Regions from separate parts of the Azospirillum argentinense genome, predicted to be linked through region 2. Evidence: predicted binding sites of a transcription regulator. Region 2 holds the regulator's gene; each other region holds the start of a gene.

Region 1 (5,822 bases), on a different replicon from region 2:
GCATGGTTTCCGGGCTGTTCTTCGGTCTGGCCTTCGGCATCGGAGGCATGGCCGCCGCCGGGCTCGGCGTCCTGGCGGATTGGAAGGGCATCGGCTTTGTGTTCCAGGCCTGCTCGGTCGTTCCCCTGCTCGGCCTGTTCGCCGCGCTGCTGCCCAACGTTTCCCCGCACAAAGACTCCTGACCCCCCTGAAGGCCGCGCCGTCCCTGGCGGCGCGGCCTTCCCTTCTCGGAATTCCCACAAATCCGTCATGGTCATATTGCAAATGCGAATCATTCTTATTATCATTCGATGCAGGCCGGACGTTCTCGCCTTTGCTTGCCGGCCCTGATCCGATTGGCCCACAGGATTGCCCAGAGAGAGACCATGAACGTCACGATCATCTATGGCTCCGACGGCGGCGCGACCAAGTCGGTCGCCTCGCGCATCGCGAAGAAGATTCAGGGGAAGACCGTCGACATCGCCCGCGCCTCCGCCGCGGATTTCGAGAATTGCGACCTGCTGATCCTCGGCGCGCCGACCTATGGCATCGGCGATCTGCAATGCGATTGGGAGGCCAATTTCGGCACGCTGAAGGCCGCCAACCTGAACGGCAAGAAGGTCGCCCTGTTCGGCACCGGCGATCAGGTGACCTACCCGGAGTCCTTCGTGGACGCCATGGGCACGCTCTACGATCAGGTGGTGGCGCAGGGCGGGGTCGTCGTCGGCTTCACCGACACCACCGGCTACGAGCATTCGGGCTCCACCGCGGAACGCGACGGGCGGTTCGTCGGGCTGGCGCTCGACCAGGACAACCAGTCCTCCCAAACCGACAAACGGATCACCGCATGGATCAGCCAACTGGCGTGATGCCCCATGATGGGTTGACCCATGATGGGTTGGCCATGCCTGTCCATCTGCTCGGTCACCATCTGTACGAGTACAGCAAGGGTGTCCGGCCCATGGTCATGATGACGCTCAGCACGCGGGACGCCGACACGGTGATCCGCAAGCTGGCGGAGCGGTTCGTCGACTACCACGTCCAGACGGTGACCGAGGCCAAGGTCAACGTCTTCTTCGGCAACCCGGCCTGCGTCGCGATGGTGCGGAGCGTGGTGTGCAAGCCGCTGAACCAGCTGACGCCGGAGGAGGACTTCATCCTCGGCACCCTGCTCGGCTACGACCGCGAGCAGCAGTGCCGGCGCTTCCTGGCTATGGCCCATGCCGGAAGAGAGGGGGCCGGAAGGGAGGGGGCCGGGCGGGACGGGGCGGTGTCCTGATCCATCCGTCAGGACACCGTCTCCACCATCCGGAAAAAGGCCGTTTCGGCCTCGACAGGCCGGGCCGCCGTCGTCCAGACTGCTTCCCCAAATAGAATGGAAAACAACCAAGGGGAGGCAGGGATGGCGGCGGCTCCGTCCGGGATGATGTTCGAGAATCCCACGAACGGCCAGCGGGAGGCGGTGACCAACCGCGAGATTCTCTGGGCCTTTCTGCTCGGACCCGTCTACTTCGCAAAAAAGGCCGAGTGGCTGCACGCCGCAATTCACGCGGCCCTGATCCTCATCTCCATCCCACTGTGGCCGGTCGGCGCCCTGATGACGCTGGGCGTCTGGGTCGGCTACGCCTGCGCGGCGCCGACGATCCTGGAATACCGGTACCAGAAGATGGGGTGGGAGAAGGTCGCGGGCTGAGATGTGACGGGGCGCCGTCGCTGGTGCCCCCACCCAACCCTCCCCCGCACAGCAGGGGAGGGCTTTCAAAAGCCCAGCTCAGCCGGTTACGCCGAACTCCTCGGGAGTCAGCACCAGCACGCCGTCCTCGTCGGCGAAGACCAGATCGCCGGGGTTGATGCGGATGCCGGCCAGAGTCACCGGCAGATCCTTCTGGCCCTCGCCGTTGCGGACGGTCTTGCGCGGGATCGCCGCCAGCGCCTTGATGCCGAGGTCCAGCGTGGCGAGCACGGCGGCGTCGCGGACGCAGCCGTGAATGACCACGCCCTCCCAGCCGTTCTTCACCGCGTCCTTGGCGATCAGGTCGCCCATCAGGGCGGCGCGCAGGCCGCCACCGCCGTCCACCACCAGCACCTTGCCCCGACCCGGCGTGCCCAGCACCTCCTTGACGCGGGAATTGTCCTCGAAGCACTTCACGGTCACCGCGGCGCCGCTGAATTTGCAACGCTGGCCGAAATCGCGGAAGACGGGGTCGGCGACGCGGGCGGTCTTCTCGAACCGGTCGTAGAGGTCGCAGGTGCTGTCGAAGTCGGTCATGCGCTTTCGCTCCCCTTCTTTAGGTATTGGCGAAAGAATACCCATAGATCGGCGATGGTCAATCCTCCGGGGCGGCGATGGCCCCCGTGCTGGTGCGCTCCAGGATGGCGCTGCGGCGGAAGCGGTAGAGTTCGGCGGGGCGCCCGCCGGTCTGGCTCTCATACTGGCCGGTCGGCTCCACCAGCCCGCCGGAGATCATCAGACGCCGGAAATTCTGCTTGTGCAGCCGCTCGCCGGACAGCGCCTCCACCACCTGCTGAAGCTGGTGCAGGGTGAAGGTCGGGGGCAGCAGCTCGAACACGATGGGGCGGTACTTCAACTTGCCGCGTAACCGCTCCAGCGCCGTCGCCAGGACGCGGCGGCCGTCGCGGGCCATCGGGCGGCCCAGCGCGCGGGGCATCTCCAGCCGCACCGTGCGCTCCTCCACCCCCGCCCGGCGGGCCAGGTCGTGGTCGCGGAACGCCTCCACCACCAGCCCGGCCTCGTAGAGAAGTTCGTAGCGCTCCAGCACCCGTTCGGAGTCCCACTCCCCGCCGTCCAGGGCGAAGGCCATGCGGGCGCGCTCGCCGCGGCGGGCGCGGGCGGGCTCGTCCGGCGCCGCGGCGACCCAGCGGGCCAGCGCCGGGCGGATCACCGAATCGAGCAGCGCCGGCGGCGAATCGCGCCAGTCCTCCCAGGGGAAGAACTCGTACAGGCCGCGCCACTCCGCACCGTCGATGCGCAGCGGCGCCTCGCGCAGCAGCGCCAGATAGCCGACCACCAGCGACCGCGGGCCGCCGAACAACTCGTGCGGGTCGCGGTAGCGGTCGCCGAAGCTGTAAAGCTGTTCGACATAGCGCAGGGTCAGCCCGGCCGCGTCCTCCGCCACCGCGCGCAGGCCGTCCTGAAGCGTGCGGAAGCGTTCGGGATCGAAGGGGGCGCCCGGCAGGGCGTCGCGGTGGGGCGGCGGCTCGTCGCCGCGGCGGTGCGATTCGGGAATCTCGAAGCCGCTGCGCACGGTCACCACGCGCGGCTCGGCGCCGTTCGCCGGGGACACGCCCACCGAAACGATGGCCGCCGTCAGGCCGATTTGTGTTTCCGAGCCGATCCGTGTTTCCAAGCCGATCCGTGTTTCCCCTGCCACGCGCCACCCCGTTGCCGATCCGTCGGCGGCAGGATAAGCGGCCCGCCGCGGCAAATCACCGGTCTTTCCGCCGGGTACCCCCGTGAAATCTCGCCGCAAGCCGGCCCGGCATGACACTTTTGTGACTCCCACGGGCGCCGGGGATGTTACACCAGCCGCGACGCTGAGGCTCGCGCGCGTCCGTGCGGGTCCCCAGCAGTGCAGGCCGGCGTAAGTTGGAGAACCACGCATGCTGAATTTGTTCCGGGCCCTGATGCCGCGCGAAGAACGGTTTTTCGACCTGTTCGCCGAGCATGCCCGGACCGTCGCCACGGGCGCCGAGGCGCTGCGGGCGATGATGGCCAGCGGCCAGGACCTGGAGGAGCGGTTCCAGACCATCCGCCGGGTCGAGAGCGAGGCCGACGCCATCGAGAAGGAGATCCAGCTCGCTGTCCACCGCACCTTCATCGTGCCCTTCGACCGTTCGGACATCCAGGAACTCGGCAAGCGGATGGACGACGTGCTCAACCTCATCGAGGAGACCGCGCGTCACCTCGTGGAGGCGGGCTTCACCGACTACACACCGGAAATGCACGCCCAGGCCGATGCCATCGTGCGCTGCACCGCCCGGCTGAGCGCGGGCATCCCCCTGCTCCGCGACATCCCCAAACACGTCGAGCAACTCCACGCGATGACCGCCGAGGTCTCGCGGATCGAGAGCGAAGGCGACCGGCTCCTGCGCGAGGCCAATCACCGGCTGCGCGACGAGAGCGGCGGGCTCGACTCCCCCATCACCCACCGCCACGCCCTTCAACGCGAGATCATCGAGCTGCTGGAACGCGTGCTCGATGCGTGCGAGGACGTGGCCGACACCATCGACGGCATCATCGTCGAACAGGTCTGATCCCATGGAAGCCGCTACCCTCGCCCTGCCCATCCTCATCGGGCTGATCGGCGTCGCCCTCCTCTTCGATTTCCTCAACGGGCTGCACGACGCGGCCAACTCCATCGCAACGGTCGTCTCCACCCGCGTGCTGTCGCCGCGGACCGCGGTCGCGATGGCCGCCTTCTTCAATTTCATCGCCTTCCTGTTCTTCGGGCTGCATGTGGCGACCACCATCGGCACCGGCATCGTCGGGGCGGGGGTGGTGGATCCGCACGTCATTTTCGGCGCGCTGATGGGCGCCATCGTCTGGAACGTCTTCACCTGGTGGCTGGGCATCCCGTCCAGTTCCTCCCACGCGCTGATCGGCGGCCTCGTTGGGGCCGGCGTGGCGAAGGCCGGGCTGGACGCCGTGGTGGTGTCCGGTCTGGCGAAGACCGCCGCGGCCATCGTGGTCTCGCCGGTGGTCGGCTTCCTGCTGGCCAGCGTGATGATCGTGGCGGTGTCCTGGATATTCCGGCGCAGCACGCCCTTCGCGGTCGACCGGCTGTTCCGCCACATCCAGATCGGCTCCGCCGCGCTCTACAGCCTGGGACACGGCGGCAACGACGCGCAGAAGACCATGGGCATCATCGCCGTCCTGCTCTATTCCCAGGGCCTGTTGGGGGAAACCTTCCACGTGCCCTTCTGGGTGGTCATCACCTGTCAGGCCGCGATGGGGCTGGGCACGCTGTTCGGCGGCTGGCGCATCGTCAAGACCATGGGCTCCAAGCTGACCGACCTGAAGCCGGTCCAGGGCTCCTGCGCGGAGACCGGCGGCGCCATCACGCTGTTCGTCGCGACGTGGCTCGGCGTGCCGGTCAGCACGACCCACACCATCACCGGGGCGATCATCGGCGTCGGCGCCGCCCGCCGCACCAGCGCGGTGCGCTGGGGGCTGGCGCAGGGCATCGTCATGGCCTGGGTCATCACCCTGCCGGCGACCGCCGTCGTCGGCGCGCTCTTCTACGAGCTGTCGCTGGCGCTGTGGTGACAGACCCGGCGGGGCCGGCGGGCCGAAAGGCCCGCCACCGGTTCCGCCCCGGCGGCACAAGCCCTGGAGACACGGCGCAAAACGCGAAAAGGGCGGCCCGAGGCCGCCCTTTTTCGTACCATCCGCGCTGTGTAATGGAGCGGGCGAAGGGATTCGAACCCTCGACCCCAACCTTGGCAAGGTTGTGCTCTACCCCTGAGCTACGCCCGCGCCGCTCCAGCGGAGGAGCGCCCGTATACGCCCCGGCGACGGCCAAGGCAAGCCTATTTTTTCACGCGACACCATTCCGTGCGTCGAGGCAAGGCGGGCACGGCTGGACTGCAGGCCAGGACGGGCCGCCCCTCGCCGATTGCACGAGGAAACATACCATCATATGTTAGGCTGAGGTTTCCGGAGTGAAATTACCCTTCCCTTGTTTTGAATGTCTGCGCATTCGAAATTGTTTCCTCTAACATGCCGATGACGCTCCGCAGGGGGGCTTCGATGGCCGGAACGGACATGGACCTGGGCGAATCGCAATCGATGCCCACGGCGGCGCCTCGGGAGGCGTCGTGCC
Region 2 (5,822 bases):
ACGGCGCCGCTGCTGATGATCGGCATGGTGGCCTTCATCGTGGACATCCCGGGCGGCCTGACCGACAGCGCCACGGCCATCCCGGTGCAGATCTACATGTGGGCGGACAGCCCCGAGCGCGCCTTCACGGAGCGCACCTCCGCGGCGATCCTGATCCTGCTCGCCTTCCTCATCCTGATGAACGGCCTGGCCGTCTTCCTGCGCAAGAAATTCGAGAGGCGTTGGTAACCCCATGAGCGTCCAGACCCACATCCCGGCCACGGCCATGGCTTCGCGTCCCGCCGCCGGCATCCACGGCACCAAGATGGTCGCCCGCGACGTCAAGGTGTTCTACGGGGCCAAACAGGCGCTCAAGGGCATCAACCTGGAGATCCAGGAAAACCGCGTGATGGCGCTGATCGGCCCGTCCGGCTGCGGCAAGTCGACGTTCCTGCGCTGCCTGAACCGCATGAACGACACCATCGAGAACTGCCGCGTCGAGGGGCTGATCGCGCTCGACGGCGAGGATGTCTACGGCAAATCCATCGACGCCGTGCAGCTCCGCGCCCGCGTCGGCATGGTCTTCCAGAAGCCGAACCCCTTCCCGAAGTCGATCTACGACAACATCGCCTACGGCCCGCGCATCCACGGCATCGCCAGCCACCGCGACGAGATGGACGAGATCGTCCAGACCTCGCTGAAGCGCGCCGGCCTGTGGAACGAGGTGAAGGACCGCCTGCGCGAGCCGGGCACCGGCCTGTCCGGTGGCCAGCAGCAGCGCCTCTGCATCGCCCGCGCCATCGCCGTCAGCCCCGAGGTGATCCTGATGGACGAGCCCTGCTCGGCGCTCGACCCCATCGCGACCGCCCACATCGAGGAGCTGATCGACGAGCTGCGCGAGAACTACACGATCGTCATCGTCACCCACAACATGCAGCAGGCGGCCCGCGTCTCCCAGAAGACCGCCTTCTTCCATCTGGGCGACATGGTGGAGTGCGACGACACCGAGGAAATCTTCACCAACCCGCGGGACGAGCGCACCCAGGGCTACATCACCGGCCGCTACGGCTGATCCCCGGCATCGCCGCATCCTTTCCATCAGCGAAGGACGTGAAGCATGAGCAACGAACACATCGTGCGTTCCTTCGCGCACGAACTTGAGCGCCTGTCCAATCTGATCACCCAGATGGGCGGCGTCGCCGAAGCGCAGGTGGACGCCGCCGTGAAGGCGGTGGCCCGCCGCGACGTCGCGCTGGCCGCCCAGGTCATGCAGGCCGACCGGCGCATCGACGCCTACGAGCGCGACATCGACGCCGAGGCCGTGCGCCTGCTCGCCCTGCGCCAGCCGCTGGCCCAGGACCTGCGCGAGATCGTGTCGGCGCTGAAGATCGCGTCGGACCTGGAGCGGATCGGCGACTACGCCTCCAACATCGCCAAGCGCTCGCTGGCGCTGGCCCAGGTGCCGGTGGTGCGCCCGGCGGTGGCCATCCCGCGCATGGGGCGGCTGGTCGAGTCGATCATGAAGGACGTGCTGGACGCCTACATCGAGCGCGACGTCCAGCGCGCCATCGCCGCCTGGGAACGCGACGAGGAGCTGGACGACCTCTACACCAGCCTGTTCCGCGAAGTCCTGACCTACATGATGGAGGACCCGCGCAACATCACGCCCTGCACGCACCTGCTGTTCATGGCGAAGAACCTGGAGCGGATCGGCGACCACGCCACCAACATCGCCGAGACCATCCATTATCTGGTGGTCGGGACGACGCTGCGCGCCGCGCGTCCAAAGAACGACGGCAGCAGCTTCGCCGTGGTCGAGCCGGGCGGTTCGGTCATGGATGCGGCTACGGAGTCGGTGGAACGGGGGCCAGTGGAACGGGGATTGCCGCGGGACGACGGCCCGGATAACGATGGAGCGGGACATGCCGCGTGACGGCGAGACGCGCAGTGGGAGCGGGACAAGCATGAATTCGGCGCTGAAGCCGCTCGTTCTCATCGTCGAGGACGAAGCCGACATCGTGACGCTGCTGAAGTACAATCTGGAGAAGGAAGGCTTCCGCGTGAACGCCGCCACCGACGGCGAGGAAGCCCTTCTGCTGGCCGGCGAGCAGACGCCGAACATCGTCCTGCTCGACTGGATGCTGCCGCTGATGTCGGGGCTGGAGGTCTGCCGCCAGATGCGCCGGAACAGCAAGATGCGCGACATCCCGATCATCATGCTGACCGCCCGCGGCGAGGAGGCGGACCGCGTGCGCGGCCTGAATTCCGGCGCCGACGACTACATCACCAAGCCCTTCTCCCCGACCGAGCTGGTCGCCCGCATGCGCGCCGTGCTGCGCCGCTCGGCCCCCGGCATGACCGACGAGACGCTGCAATTCGCCGACGTGACCATGGATCTGGCCGCCCACCGGGTGCGCCGGAACGGGCGCGACGTGCATCTGGGGCCGACCGAGTTCCGCCTGCTGCGCCACTTCATGCAGCATCCCGGCCGCGTCTTCTCGCGCGAGCAGCTTCTCGACGTGGTGTGGGGCCACGACGTCTATGTCGAGCCGCGCACCGTGGACGTTCACATCCGCCGCCTGCGCAAGGCGATGAACGAGGAGACGGAGATGGACCTGATCCGCACCGTCCGCTCGGCGGGCTACGCGCTGGACAGCAAGTCCATCTGACCGAAATGCGCCAAGCGCCGGCCTTGCCCTCTCCCTTAACCCTCCCCCGCTTCGCAGGGGAGGGGGTTGTTTCCCTCTCCTGCGAAGCGGGGGAGGGAAGGGGCCCACGCGTCAGCGTGGGAAGGGTGGGGGTTCCGTGTGCAATGCGAAAGCTACCCCTCCAGCAGCCCCACCGCCTCCCGCAGGATCGCCACCTTCGGGCCGAAGCGCTTCGCCGGGTCGCTGTCCTCGATGAAGCCGATCATCATGCGCAGGGCGTGCGCCACCCGCGGGGCGAGGTCGGGATGCGCGGTCACATGCTGCGCCAGATGGACCAGCGCGTCCCGGTAGGGCCGGCCCTCGAAGCCCTCCGCGGCGATCGCCTCGAAGCGGTTCGCGTGTTCGATCACCAGGCTGTGGTCCACCGGGCTGTGGTCGTCCGTCATCGCGTTCACACGAACAGGATCGCGCCGGTCTTCGGCGCGTCGTTCAGGAAGGTGACGACCCCGCCGGTCGTCACCGGCACGTCGGGGCGCAGCGGCACGCCGGCCGGCAGGCCGAGCGCGCGCAGCCCCATCTCGCAGGCCATGACCGTGACCTTGAGCATCACGCAGGCTTCCAGCAACTCCTCGAAGCCGGCCAGCCCGTTGGCGGTGAAGGCGGCGTCGCGCTCCGCCGGGCGGCTGCCGTCGTCGGCCGGGTCCAGCCGGTGCCAGCCCGGCACGCCGTCGGTGTCTCCGGCCAGCAGCGTGTTCAGGGCGCGGCCGGTGAAGAACAGTGTGACCTTGCGGTTGGTCGCCGCCGCCGCGCTGGCCATCACCAGGGCGTAGTGCACCCGGTCGAAGCCGCCCGCGAACAGGACGATAGACAGGGACTCGGGGCCTTCCATGACTAAAGGGCTCTCCCAATCGCCGCTCAGTGGGCGGACAGGTCGTGGATGGTCGGGTGGGTGCCGCACAGCGGGCAGTCCGGGTCGCGGCGCACGGTGATGCGCTGGAAGGAGGCGTGCAGCGTGTCCAGCATCATCAGGCTGCCCGACAAGCCCTCGCCGATGCCCATGATCTCCTTCAGCACCTCGGTCGTCTGGAGCGAACCGACGAAGCCGGCCAGCGCTCCCAGAACGCCGCCTTCGGAGCAGGACGGCACCAGACCGCGCGGCGGCGGTTCCGGGAACAGGCAGCGGTAGCAGGGGTGCGGGTCGCCGAGATGCGCCTTGAAGGTGGAGACCTGCCCGTCGAAGCGCAGGATTGCCGCCGACACCAGCGTCTTTTTCGCGAAGTAGCAGGCATCGTTCAGCAGGAAGCGCGTGGCGAAATTGTCCGACCCGTCGGCCACGATGTCGTAGCGCCCGATCAGGTCCAGCGCGTTGTCCTTCGTCAGCCGTGCCTTGTGCACCTCCACCGCCACGTCGGGGTTCAGCGCGCGGATGCGGGCGGCGGCGCTCTCCACCTTCGGAACGCCGAGCGACGACTCGTCGTGGATGACCTGCCGTTGCAGGTTGGACAGGTCCACCGTGTCGTCGTCGATGACGCCGATGGTGCCCACACCCGCCGCGGCGAGGTAGAGCAGCAGCGGTGCGCCCAGCCCGCCGGCCCCGACGACCAGGACGCGGGCGCGCAACAGCGCCTCCTGCCCGATCCCGCCGACTTCCGGCAGGATGATGTGGCGGGAATAGCGGTGAAGCTGGGTATCGGTGAAATCCATGATCCGCAGAATAGCGCGGAACGCCCCATGCCGCGCAAGCCCCCTCGCTCGGGAGCCTGACGCGGGCGGCAGCGTCAGGCGAGCAGGCTCATCTTGTAGGGGGTGGTCTTCGACGTGCTGGACGACTTGTTCGCATCCTCCGCCGCCCACTGCTTCAGCCGCGCCTCGCGCTCCCGCATGATCTTGTCGAACGGGCGTTCCTCGGTCGATTCGGGTGTCTTGGCGACTTTCTGGATGAAGTTCAGCTGATAGGGGATTTCGCCGACCACGTTCTTCGGCGGGACGATCACCAACTCATACTGGCCGGGGTCGATCTTGAAGCTGGGCTTCTTCAGCATGTCCTCGCCCGCCTTCGTCGGGTCCATCGTGTCGCCGGAGGCCACGACCTTGCCCTCCTTGCTCATGAGGGCCCAGCGCGTGTAGGGCAGGGACATGTTGCCGACGAACTCGCCGCCCTGGGCGACGGTCAGCGTGTGCTTCTGGACGCCGCTGTCGTTGCCGACGACGGCGCGGGCGATGCCCTTCATCTGGGCACCGGTCCCCACCATCATGATGTTCTGGCGTTCGGTGATGTCCAGCGTGTATTCGCGCTCGTTCACCCCGCGGACGGCCTGGGAGATGACCGCGGTGTAAGTGCCGGGGCCGAGCTTGGCGCTGGTTTCCGCCGCCTCGTTCTTCGCCTTCGCCTCGGCGACGACCTTGTTGTTCTGGTCGACGATCTTGATGTTGGTGTTGATGTCGGCGATCTTGAAATTGAATTCGCCGGTCTTCGACACCGTGAACTGGCGGTAGTCGGTGGATGCGAGGTTGGAGTCCAATTCGTTGGTGATGCCGCGGAACTGGAACCAGTTCATCGTCGAGGCATTCGGAATCGTGACGCCCATGGTGGCCTCCCCCGCTGGTCCTGTGCCGTCCGCTCCGCATCGTCGCGCAGCCGCGCCGCAAGCCGGTCCGTTGCCCGGAACGGCGGAGCCGCGCCGGCCGAAATTCCCAGCGCCGACAGGTTAAATTACTAAAATCCAATCTTTTTGTCAAATCGCCTCCCGATTCCGGGGGCGGGCACAAAGACCGGACGCAGTCCACTCTACAGCAGGATGCGTGGCGATGCAATATTCGCCGCCCGGTTGCGCGTCGGGAGTCCCTTCCCACGCCCGTGAGCGGGCGCGGGAAGGGATGCCGGTGTTACTCCAGCCCTTCGAACAGGGCGGTGGAGAGATAGCGCTCGGCGAAGGACGGCAGGATCACGACGATCAGCTTGCCCTCGTTCTCCGGACGGGAGCCGATCTCCAGCGCCGCAGCCAGCGCGGCACCCGAGGAGATGCCGACCGGGATGCCTTCCAGCTTCGCCACCTTGCGGGCCGTCTCGAAGGCGCGCTGGTTGGAGATGCGGACGACCTCGTCGATCAGGTCCTTGTTCAGGACGTCCGGCACGAAGCCGGCGCCGATGCCCTGGATCTTGTGCGGGCCGGGCATGCCGCCGGACAGGACGGG
Region 3 (5,822 bases), on a different replicon from region 2:
TTTGATCCCCTCTCCCGCCCCGGGAGAGGGGTAAAAAACCTCTACTCCGCCGCTTGCGGCCTAGCCGGCGGCACAATCTCGCCCTTGCGGTTCAGCGCCTTCGCCAGCGCGTCCAGGCGCCGCTGCACCGTCTCGCCGGCCGGCACGCTGAAATCGTCCGGCAGGGTCAGCACCAGCCGCTCCCCCGACACCTTCAGCGCCGTGCGCTGCAGCAGCGCGGTGGCCCCGCCGGTCAGCGTGTGGGCCAGCCGCAGCGCCAGCCCCAGAACCAGCGCCTTGCGCGCCTGGGCGTCGCTGAGCAGCGACCGCGGCCCCGCGGTGACCGCGTTGGGCGTGCCCGGACCGTCGATGGAACCGGCGTAGCGGGCGTAGACGGCCAGCGCCAGGAAGGCCCGCTCGTCATGGTCGATGCCGGGGAAGGGATAACGCAGGATGCGCAGGCAGGCGTGCTCCGCCCGGTAATCGGGATGCTCGGCCCAGCCCACGTCGCTCAACAGGCAGGCGGCTTGCCGCAGCCGCAGGGCCGCGTCGTCCTCCCCGGCGAAGAGGTTGCCGGTCCAGGACACCAGAAGGGCCGGGTCGCCGATGCGGACGAAGCGCTGCGCCCAATCCTCCACCGCGGCGATCAGCGGGTCCTGCCGCTGCGCCTCGGGATCGAGCAGCGCGTACAGATGCCCTTCCCGCAACCCGAAGGCCGAGAACACCACGCTGGACGGCTGGACCATCCGCAACAGCCGTTCGAACACCAGCGCCGCGTAGGGCAGCGTGTCGATGCGGCGGCGGGAGCCGGACATCTTCTCCAGCGAGGAGCGGCTCTGCTTGGCGATCAACGCGGCGAAGTCCCGCGCCTCGGCGAAGGGCACCGTGTAGTGATGGATGATGTGCAGCGGGTGCTTCACATGCTCCATGTGCAGCTTGGCCAGGGCCCGCCAGCCGCCGCCCACCGGGTAGAAGGGCTTCCCGCGCATCTGGGCCAGCCAGTCCAGCTTCTCCAGATGCTGGTCGATGGCGCGGACCAGCCCGTTCGGCTTGGCGGGGTTCAGTTCCATCAGGCGCAACGGCCCCAGCGGCATCGTCAGATGCTCGCCGATCACGCCGCGTTCCAGCCGCACCAGTTCCAGGCTGCCGCCGCCGAGGTCGCCGACCAGTCCATCGGCGGCGGGGGTGCCGGACAGCACGCCCATGGCGGACAGCCGCGCCTCCTCCTCGCCGCTGATGACGCTGACGTCGAGGCCGGTGCGGTCCTTCACCCGCTGGATGAAGGCCGGGCCGTCCGTGGCGTCGCGCACCGCCGCCGTGGCGATGACGTCCAGCCGCCCGACGCGCATGCCCGCGACGAGCAGGGCGAAGCGTTCCAGGGCCTCCAGGCCCTGGATCACGCCGTCCGGGTTCAGGCAGCCGGCCTTCTCCACCCCGCGGCCGAGCCCGCACAGGACCTTTTCGTTGAAGACCGGCAGGGGCGACCGCTTCAGAGCGTCATAGACGACGAGCCGGATCGAGTTGGACCCGATGTCGATGACCGCGATCCGCTCGCCCCTGTCGGCGACCTTCTCGATGGCCTTCTCGACGGCCTTGGTGGCAACCGTGTGTTCCTGCGCCGGCGTCATAAGCAACCGATGTCCTCAATCAGATGACCGTACGCAGCTTCAACCGCGGCGGCGTCTTTTTGCTGCTGAGCGCGCTGCCGCGGCCCGACAGGCTGGGGTTCGTCATGAAATAGTTATGGGCGCTGAACGCGTCCGGACCAGCCTCCACCCGATGATAAACGCCATCCGGGCCCAGTTTCCAGGTGTTCGCCTCGTCCTTCAGGTTGGCGACCATGATCTGGTCCAAAACCTGCTCGTGCACCGTCGGGTTCTCGATGGGCACCAGCGTCTCGATGCGGCGGTCCAGGTTGCGCGTCATCCAGTCGGCGGAGGAGATGAAGACCTTGGCCTGCGGGCTGGGCAGCGCTTGGCCGTTGGCGAAGCAGATCACGCGCCCGTGCTCCAGGAAGCGCCCGACGATGCTGCGCACCCGGATGTTCTCCGACAGGCCCTTGACGCCGGGGCGCAGGCAGCAGATGCCGCGGATCACCATGTCGATCTGCACGCCCTTCTGCGACGCCTTGTAGAGCCGGTCGATGATCTCCGAATCGACCAGGGAGTTCAGCTTCACCCAGATGTGGGCGGGCTTGCCGGCGGCGGCGTTGGCGACCTCCGCGTCGATCAGCTGGCCCAGCTTCTGGCGCAGCGTGATCGGGGCGATGGCGATCTTCTCCAACAGCTTCGGCGTGGCGTAGCCGGTCATGTAGTTGAACATCACCGCCGCGTCGTGGCAGAGCGCCGGGTCGCAGGTGAAGAAGGACAGGTCGGTGTAGACCTTCGCCGTGATCGGGTGGTAGTTGCCCGTCCCGAAATGGACGTAGCTGCGCAGCGCCTTGTTCTCGCGCCGCACCACCAGCGACACCTTGGCGTGCGTCTTCAGATCGACGAAGCCGTAGACGACCTGGGCGCCGGCGCGCTCCAGGTCGCGCGCCCAGCGGATGTTGGCCTCCTCGTCGAAGCGGGCCTTCAGCTCGACCAAGGCGGTCACCGACTTGCCGGCCTCCGCCGCCTCGATCAGCGCGGCGACGATCGGGCTGTCCTTGCTGGTGCGGTAGAGCGTCTGCTTGATGGCGACCACCTGCGGGTCGCGCGCCGCCTGCCGGATGAACTGCACCACCACGTCGAAGCTCTCGTACGGGTGGTGGACGACGATGTCCTTGTCGCGGATGGCCGCGAAGCAGTCGCCGCCGAAGTCGCGGATGCGCTCCGGGAAGCGGGCGTTGAAGGGGCGGAAGACCAGATCGGGCCGCTCGTCGACGATCAGCTGGCGGGTGTCCGACAAGCCGATCAGCCCGTCCAGGACGAACACGTCGTCGTTCGACACGCGCAGCTCGTGGCGCAGGAACTCGCGCAGGTCGGCGGCCATGCCGGCGTCGGTGGCCAGCCGGATGACGCTGCCGCGGCGGCGGCGCTTCAGCGCGCTCTCGAAGGTGCGGACCAGATCCTCCGCCTCCTCCTCGATCTCCATCTCGCTGTCGCGCAGGACGCGGAAGACGCCGTGCGCCTTGACCTGGAACGGCGGGAAGAGGCGGTCGATGAACAGCATCACCAGCTTTTCCAGCTGGATGAAGCGGATTTCCGATCCCGGCAGGCGGATGAAGCGGTCGAGCTGCGCCGGCAGCGGGACCAGCGCGTCGAGATGCCGCCCCTTCACCGGCTCATGCAGTTGCAGCGCCAGCGAGAAGCCCAGGTTGGGCAGGAAGGGGAACGGGTGCGCCGGGTCCACGGCGATGGGGGTCAGTATCGGGAAGATGTCGTCGAGGAACTTGGCCTCCAGCCAGTCCTTCTCCCCCTCGGTCAGGTCCTCGGCGTCGACCACCATGATGCCGGCCTCACGCAGATCCTGCTTCAGGCTGCGCCACATGGTCTGCTGCGCGTTCATCAGCTCGACGATGCGCTGGTTCACCGCGGTGAGCTGCTGGGCCGGGGTCAGGTTCTCGGCGCTGGGGGTCTTCACCCCCGCGGCCACCTGCCCCTTCAGGCCGGCGACGCGGACCATGTAGAATTCGTCGAGGTTGCTGGAGGAGATCGACAGGAACCTCAGCCGCTCGAGCAGCGGGTGGTTCGGGTTGGACGCCTCATCCAGGACGCGCTGGTTGAAGGCCAGCCACGACAGTTCGCGGTTGATGAAGCGCTCCGGCGCGTCCGCTTCGATGCAGGTCGCTTCCAAGTCCTGAAGTTCGGTCACAGCAGCCTCGGGCTTTTGCGTGATGGGTGGTGCCGCTACAGTCCGGTCGGGCCGGACCGCCCGCCGCGGTCGGCGGGCCAAGCAACCTACCCCAACTACGTTACGGTTTTGAGTCAGACAGCATAATACTGCCGTCACGATAATACCGCTGCGAAAACAGTCGCACCCCCGGCGCATCCCGCCGGACCGCGATCCGGACAGGAAGGGACCGCCTCGATGAAGACCCTGTATCTCATGCGCCACGGCAAGTCCGCGTGGGACGATCCCTCCCTGGACGACCACGACCGCCCGCTGGCGCCGCGGGGCAGGAAGGCGGCCCGGCTGGTCGGGCACGAGCTGAAGGACCGGGGCGCGCGCATTGGGCTGGTGCTGTGCTCGACCGCCCGGCGCGCGGCGGACACCGCCGACCGTCTGCTGGAGGTGATGGACGCGCCGGACATCCCGGTGGAGCGCGAGCGCGGCCTCTACCTGTGCGGCGCCGGGGTGCTTCTGGAACGGCTGCGCGACGCGCCCGACTCCGCGTCGTCGCTGATGCTGGTCGCCCACAACCCGGACCTCCACGACCTCGCCCGCGAGCTGACCGGCAGCGGCGACGAGCGGCACCGCGCGGCGCTGGCGGAGAAGTTTCCGACCGGTGCCTGCGCCGTCATTCTGTTCGAAGCGGCCCGCTGGGCCGACCTGGACAGCGGGGCGGGACGGCTGGCCGATTTCATCCTGCCGCGGAAACTCTCTTAACGCCCTTTTGCCAAATGGGGTATTTCAACCCTTAACAGAGCAGGCCCGGAACCGAGCAGGAGTCGCCCCCCGTGTCTTCCGCGCCCCAGAATGCCGCACCCACCGCGGTCTCCGCCGTGCGCGAGGTGGAGATGAAGCTCCATCTCGATCCGCGCGATCTGTCCCGCGTTGCCGACCTGCCCGCGCTGAAGGAGAAGGCGGAGGGCGCGCCGGCCGTCCGCGACCTGCGCACCGTCTATTATGACACGCCGGACCGGCGGCTGTTCCTGGGGGGCGTGGCCCTGCGGGTGCGGCAGGACGGCGACCGCTTCGTCCAGACGCTGAAGACCATCAACGCCGCCACCCCCGGCGATTCGGCCGCGGTGGCCATCCGCAAGAAATGGGACTGGACCATCCCCACGGCCGCCCCCGACATGACGCCCCTCGACGCCGAGGGCGTGGCCGCCCTGGTGCCGGAGAACGCGCGGGCGGCGCTGGTTCCGCAGTTCACGACGGAGTTCCGGCGCACCACCCTGCTCGTCCGCCCGGACGCCCTGACCTCCATCGAGGTGGCGGTGGACGACGGCCAGATCACCGCCGGCAACGCCTGCGCCCGGATCAGCGAGGTCGAGCTTGAGCTGAAGTCGGGCCGCATCGGCCGCCTGTTCGACATCGCGCTGACGCTCCAGCGCCGGGTGCCGGTGCGCATCGGGACGGAGAGCAAGGCGGAGATCGGCGACCGTCTCGTCACCGGGCGCCTGCCCGCTCCCGTCCTGCCGGAGCCGCTGGGCCTCACCCCGGTCACCACGGTGGCCGAGGCCTACCGCCACATCCTGCGGCACGGTCTGCGCCTGCTGCTCGCCAACGAAGCCTGCGCCCTGGCCGGTGGCGACGTCGAGGGGCTGCATCAGATGCGCGTCGCGCTGCGCCGCCTGCGCACCGCGATCCGCCTGTTTCGCCCCCTCGCCGGGGCGCCGGACGCCTGCCGAGCCGGGAACGACATCCGCTGGTTCTCCCGTCAACTTGGCCCGGCGCGCGATTGGGACGTGCTGCTGTCCCATGGGATCATGCCCTTCGCCGCGACGGAGAAAGCCCCCGCTGACGGAATCGCCGCGCTGACCGCTGCGGTTCGGGAAGCCCGTCGTGCACCCGCGCTGGCGGCGGTGGAAGCGATCCAGTCGCCGCGCTGCACTGGGCTGATCCTGGCCCTCGGCGCCTGGCTGGAGGACGGGGCGTGGCAGTCCGGCGCCGCGCCGGAGGTCCGCGCCCAGCTCGACCGCCCGATGGCCGAGCTGTCCGGCCCCTGGCTGGCCGCCCAGCACGCCAAGGCCCTG

What was found. The regulator PhoB, encoded in region 2, activates phosphate uptake and scavenging genes when phosphate is short. The targets are predictions, from matches to a motif close to TNTCATAAAACTGTCA.
Region 1: ABAZ39_RS22425 (DUF47 domain-containing protein) is a predicted target of PhoB. The motif match lies at 3,483-3,498, and genes of this name have one in related genera.
Region 3: ABAZ39_RS19135 (RNA degradosome polyphosphate kinase) is a predicted target of PhoB. The motif match lies at 3,875-3,890, and genes of this name have one in related genera.

What each region holds. Positions count from the first base shown of each region.
Region 1 covers NZ_CP007794.1:1,849,784-1,855,605, forward strand. Annotated here, with positions in the region: gene ABAZ39_RS22395 (MFS transporter) at 1-182, shown strand, start outside; gene fldA (flavodoxin FldA) at 366-848, shown strand; gene ABAZ39_RS22405 (DUF2023 family protein) at 884-1,258, shown strand; gene ABAZ39_RS22410 (hypothetical protein) at 1,382-1,672, shown strand; gene rraA (ribonuclease E activity regulator RraA) at 1,751-2,248, opposite strand; gene ABAZ39_RS22420 (NUDIX hydrolase) at 2,307-3,347, opposite strand; gene ABAZ39_RS22425 (DUF47 domain-containing protein) at 3,601-4,254, shown strand; gene ABAZ39_RS22430 (inorganic phosphate transporter) at 4,259-5,266, shown strand; tRNA gene ABAZ39_RS22435 (tRNA-Gly) at 5,402-5,476, opposite strand.
Region 2 covers NZ_CP007793.1:34,004-39,825, forward strand. Annotated here, with positions in the region: gene pstA (phosphate ABC transporter permease PstA) at 1-228, shown strand, start outside; gene pstB (phosphate ABC transporter ATP-binding protein PstB) at 266-1,051, shown strand; gene phoU (phosphate signaling complex protein PhoU) at 1,097-1,912, shown strand; gene phoB (phosphate regulon transcriptional regulator PhoB) at 1,944-2,648, shown strand; gene ABAZ39_RS00155 (hypothetical protein) at 2,801-3,073, opposite strand; gene ABAZ39_RS00160 (DsrE family protein) at 3,079-3,516, opposite strand; gene ABAZ39_RS00165 (HesA/MoeB/ThiF family protein) at 3,543-4,331, opposite strand; gene ABAZ39_RS00170 (hypothetical protein) at 4,406-5,215, opposite strand; gene cysK (cysteine synthase A) at 5,514-5,822, opposite strand, start outside.
Region 3 covers NZ_CP007794.1:1,090,093-1,095,914, forward strand. Annotated here, with positions in the region: gene ABAZ39_RS19130 (Ppx/GppA family phosphatase) at 42-1,607, opposite strand; gene ABAZ39_RS19135 (RNA degradosome polyphosphate kinase) at 1,627-3,774, opposite strand; gene ABAZ39_RS19140 (SixA phosphatase family protein) at 3,991-4,509, shown strand; gene ABAZ39_RS19145 (CYTH and CHAD domain-containing protein) at 4,581-5,822, shown strand, end outside.